DNA from 2 places in the Paenibacillus sp. 102 genome. Region 1 is predicted to be linked to the other one. Evidence: predicted binding sites of a transcription regulator. Region 1 holds the regulator's gene; the other holds the start of a gene.
The links. The regulator LexA, encoded in region 1, represses DNA repair genes until DNA is damaged. The targets are predictions, from matches to a motif close to CGAACATATGTTCG.
Positions count from the first base shown of each region.

Region 2: AAIE21_RS26540 (YolD-like family protein) is a predicted target of LexA. The motif match lies at 1,007-1,020, and genes of this name have one in related genera.

Region 1 is NZ_JBCGHT010000001.1:193,349-195,758, forward strand. It holds gene AAIE21_RS00980 (YneB family resolvase-like protein) at 1-641, opposite strand, end outside; gene lexA (transcriptional repressor LexA) at 784-1,404, shown strand; gene AAIE21_RS00990 (DUF4097 family beta strand repeat-containing protein) at 1,432-2,232, opposite strand; gene AAIE21_RS00995 (DUF1700 domain-containing protein) at 2,238-2,410, opposite strand, start outside.
Region 2 is NZ_JBCGHT010000024.1:41,551-43,960, reverse strand. It holds gene AAIE21_RS26550 (hypothetical protein) at 1-361, opposite strand, end outside; gene AAIE21_RS26545 (hypothetical protein) at 610-942, shown strand; gene AAIE21_RS26540 (YolD-like family protein) at 1,060-1,410, shown strand; gene AAIE21_RS26535 (hypothetical protein) at 1,531-1,965, shown strand; gene AAIE21_RS26530 (N-acetylmuramoyl-L-alanine amidase) at 2,004-2,410, opposite strand, start outside.

The DNA.
Region 1 (2,410 bases):
AGCAATTGCTTTGTATATTCCACGTACCTGCGATGTACTGTTGCTTTAGATACATCGTGGCCAAAACCACGAAGCGTTGCAGCAATTTCCTCAAATGTTAATTCATTACGGCGCAGACGTACAATTTCTTCAATCGGCACTTCTTTTTTCTCACGCCCTGTACTTAAATGACGGTTTTTTAAGTTTTTTTCTGGACGAAATCCTCTTTCTACCGCCCTCTGCATTCCACGTTTAATCTTTAAATTATGAATCTTTCTCTGATACTCTTCGACAATACCAATAATATCTAGTACCATAGAATCCGCATCAGAAAGCTGTAATTCCCCATTATGCGTATGTGTATATACTTTGATCTCTTCTTTATGTAAACAGTGCATTAATGCAATCTTTGCATTCCCTCTTCCGAGGCGCGTTTCATCTTGAATAAGAAGCACATCAATCTCTTCATCTCGAATCATGTCCAGCACTTCTAATATACCGTCTCGTTCAATCGTATAACCGCTTGCCTTCTCCTCAATCACCTTTATAACATTCATTTGATACCGCTCAGCTAAATGCAATAATTCATCTTTTTGGCGTGATAATGATGTTTCCTGTGCTTCTTTCGTTGTGCTTACACGGGCATAAATGATTGCATTCATTTTAAAACCTTCTTCCCCATTTCGATTTTTCCTTTAGTGTATCACAAATCGCCTTTTTGTTCGAACTTATGTTTGTAGAATGTTTTTTCGCATGTTATACTTATAAGTAAGAAAATTGAAAGAAAACGAGGTGTTAAAAAACATGGAAAAGTTAACAAAACGCCAGCAAGACATTCTCGACTTCATTAAGCTAAAAGTACAAGAAAAAGGTTATCCACCTTCCGTACGCGAAATTGGTCAAGCGGTTGGCCTTGCTTCTAGTTCTACGGTGCACGGACATTTATCACGTCTAGAAGAAAAAGGTTATATTCGACGTGATCCAACAAAACCAAGAGCCATTGAAATTTTAGGAGAAGTGAGAATCGAAACAGAAACACAATCAGTTGTTCAGGTCCCGATCGTCGGTAAAGTTACAGCAGGTTTACCAATTACAGCAGTTGAAAGTGTCGAGGAACACTTCCCACTTCCTGCAAGCGTTGTTGCTGGAGCAGATCAAGTATTTATGTTACGTATCTCTGGAGACAGTATGATTGAAGCTGGTATCTTAGATGGAGACTTAGTTGTTGTTCGCCAGCAACATTCTGCATACAACGGAGAGATTGTCGTTGCTTTAACAGAAGATAATGAAGCAACTGTGAAACGTTTTTACAAAGAAAAAGATCATTTTCGCTTACAACCTGAAAACTCTTCTTTAGAACCAATCATTTTAGATAAAGTTTCTGTTATCGGAAAAGTAATCGGTGTATATCGTGATTTACATTAAAAATAGACCAGTTAAACTGGTCTATTTTTAATTCACATCAATTATAACGTCTCCTGCAGATGTTTGTCCGCTAATTTTCACACTACCATTCCCTACTACTACATTTCTTTCTTCTTCCTTAAAAACCTTAACTTCACCAGCAAATGTCTTCCCACTTACAGTCGCATCTTGAGGTTTCTCAAGTAGACGAATATCGACATCTCCTGCAGTCGAGCTCGCTTCTAAATCATATTTAGAGTCATGGTCAATAACATCTACATCTCCACCTGTTGTTTTCGCAATAACTTTTCCACTTACTTTTTTCATTTTAATTTCGCCCGCTTTTGAAGACCCTTCCACTTTCTTCGCTGTCACCCGCTCTATTTCTACATCTCCACCAAGCGTTGCTGCTTCTACATGTTCACTCTTTACATCATTTACTGTTATCTCACCAGCAGAAGAACTTACTTTTATGTCCTGATAAGCACGTTCTGGAACAACAATTGTTACCCCCGGTGCTTTAAACCCAAATGATAAAAATGAAAAATCTAATGAAATTCCTTTTTTTACCTTCCCTTGAATCTTTAGCGTATCTCCTTGTTCATCAATACTTACTTTTTGTTTTGCAATATTCCCTGATTGTTTTATATAAAAAGAAGAATCATTTCCTTTTTGAACCGTAACGTCCCCAGCATCCAAATCAATTTCTAAAGTTTTAATTGCTTCATTTTTAATAACCTTTTCTTTATCTCCCTTTTCCGCAGCATCTACTGCTCTTGTATATGTTTGCGATATACCAATAACTCCAATGATGATACAAGCGACAGCTACTAACAATATTTTTTTCATCTCACCTATTCCCCTTTAATCATTTTGAGATTCCAATTGACATAGCCTACACAAAAGTTTTTAAACCATTTTGTACAGCAGTAAGCAACTATACATAACAATAATCCAACTCCAACAAATGTAATAGAAACAAATATATCAAGCCATAAGAATGTACCTGTTAGTATCTTAATCACTA
Region 2 (2,410 bases), on a different contig from region 1:
ATACATAATAAGTACCTCTCCTCATGTTGGTAAATGTTACCCATCCATCTACCCCGATGACCTTGGAAGATGTGTAATTTCCAGTACTAGTATTATATAGTTTTACAGAGAGCGCGGGGCCACATCGGAATACTGGCATTGCAGTTGCACGATAGTTATCCCAGTTCACATTAGCACACCAGTTAATTTTGACTTTTATAGTCTGCCCTGATGAAGCATAAATAATATTATCTTCGGTTCTAGCAGGTCCATCTGTTTCAAACGGATGACGAGAAACTGCCGCACTTGCTGATTCACTGAATCCAAACAATGCCACTAGTGATAACACCAACAATCCCATAACAGATAATAATTTCTTCATGAGATTCCCTCCTCTAGGTATTAACATACCTAGATATTCTATAAACCAATGAATGAAATTATAATTTTTTTCTATAATTCTAATAGACGGAATATTAAAGTGAACAATCTATTAAAATGTTACATTTCCCTTGATTTTTGGATGTAGCTTTGCTCAAATGAGTAAGTTTTTTTATTTTACTCAAATGAACCTAAGTTGATTTTTAAAATACATATAAATTGTATGGAATATTAAAAAGGAGGGATAAGATGTATCCTTATTATTGGCCTACATTTGCATGGGATGGAGTATTACCTAGAGATTTTATGAATTATGGTGGTCATTGTAGTGGAATAAGCGGATTTTTACCACCACAACAATTTTACACCGGGGGAATGTACTCTAGTGGATTCGTACCATATGGAGGATGGACTTCTGGAGGTTTTTTACCATACGGACCAGGGGGATCAGGAGGTTATCCAACATTTTATATAAATAATACAGATCCTTGGTTCTTTCCAAATCAAGGAATTACACCTTCTGGAGAATCGGCATCTGGCGACTATTTTCCCCTTGATAGCGAATTACCAATTAATGATTAATAATTTATTAAAAATCAGTTCATACTTATTGAGCTGATTTTTTTTGTAAAATACTCTTCATAAAAGAACATACGTTCGTATATAATAAGAACAAACAACACGAATCGAGGGGTAAATATGGAGAGTTGGGGATTTCCGCAAATAAAAGGGCGTGGCATGGTAAAGTGGCAACCGTTCGCTGCGATTCCAGAGCAATACGAAGGAATTGAACGTATATTGGAGGAACAATACAAGGTCCCGAAACCATTTTTGACCGAGGATACAAAAGAACGAATTGAAAGAGCACTCAACGATTCTCTACAGAACGATAGTGAAATACTTGTTTCGTACTACAGAGATGGATATATACATGATGAATACATAACGGTATTGGATATTGATATACATACGAAAACACTTGTATGTTCAGATGCATTTGGATTAAATACTAAATTTAAAATTGATGAATTTGTGGATGTAGCTGACTGATTATAGTCAGCCTTTTTTTTACATAATTTTTGTAAGGTTTTTGTAAGGTAAATGAAAGTTTAGAGACAGATTAGGGTTGTAAGATGAGTTTGTGTTAAAAAAAACGGAGGTGTTTTAAAAGTGAAAAAAGCATTAAAAAGTTTAACGGTTACATCACTAGTTTTAAGCGGCGGCTTCCTTTTTGGTTTTAGTGAACAAACAAGTGCCGCTAGTCCTCAATCAAATAAGGCTGAGGTTTCTAACGAAAATAGAGGTATAGCGTCATATGAATTTACGTTCTATGACTTAACAGACTGGAGAACGGAATTTTTCACTCTAACTCCAGGGAGCTCAAAGAACTTCTTAGGGAATTATGATATATCGTCTATAAAAATGCCTCCATCCTCTTATATTATTATTTATTCTGATTCAAATTACGAAGGATATGAGAAAAGAATTGAAAATCCTAGTGAATCAAATTACAAAAAAGTCAATTTAGACAAATACTATATGGGCGATACTGATAAAAAATGGAACAATAGAGTCGGATCGTTAAAAACAGGTGAGTTATACTAAGAATAAAAAAAGCCGACTCATAAGAGCCGGCTTTCTTATTACTTCACATATACATAGGCTTCGTTTGCTGTTACATAGTATGTTTTGCCCTTGCTATTGTGTACTTTGTATTGTGTTGATCCATTAACAGTTACTTTTGCATCAATTGTAAATCCTAATCCTGCATCTAAAGTACCAGCAACATCTTTATCCTGCCAAGATGGAGCATCATAGAAACGTAGGTTATTAACTTTAGAAACAACACGCTTCCCTACAATAGACGAATCCACTGTACTTTTCTTATCAAACTTCACATAAGATGGGTCATTCTTAATCCATTGCTCACCGCCAAGATTTAACCATCCATCTTTTTCAGCCCACACAACATACGATTCTGGTTTGTTAAGTTGACGAATTACAGAATAACTTGTATCTGGACCTTTACGTAAATTCACATTGGAACCTT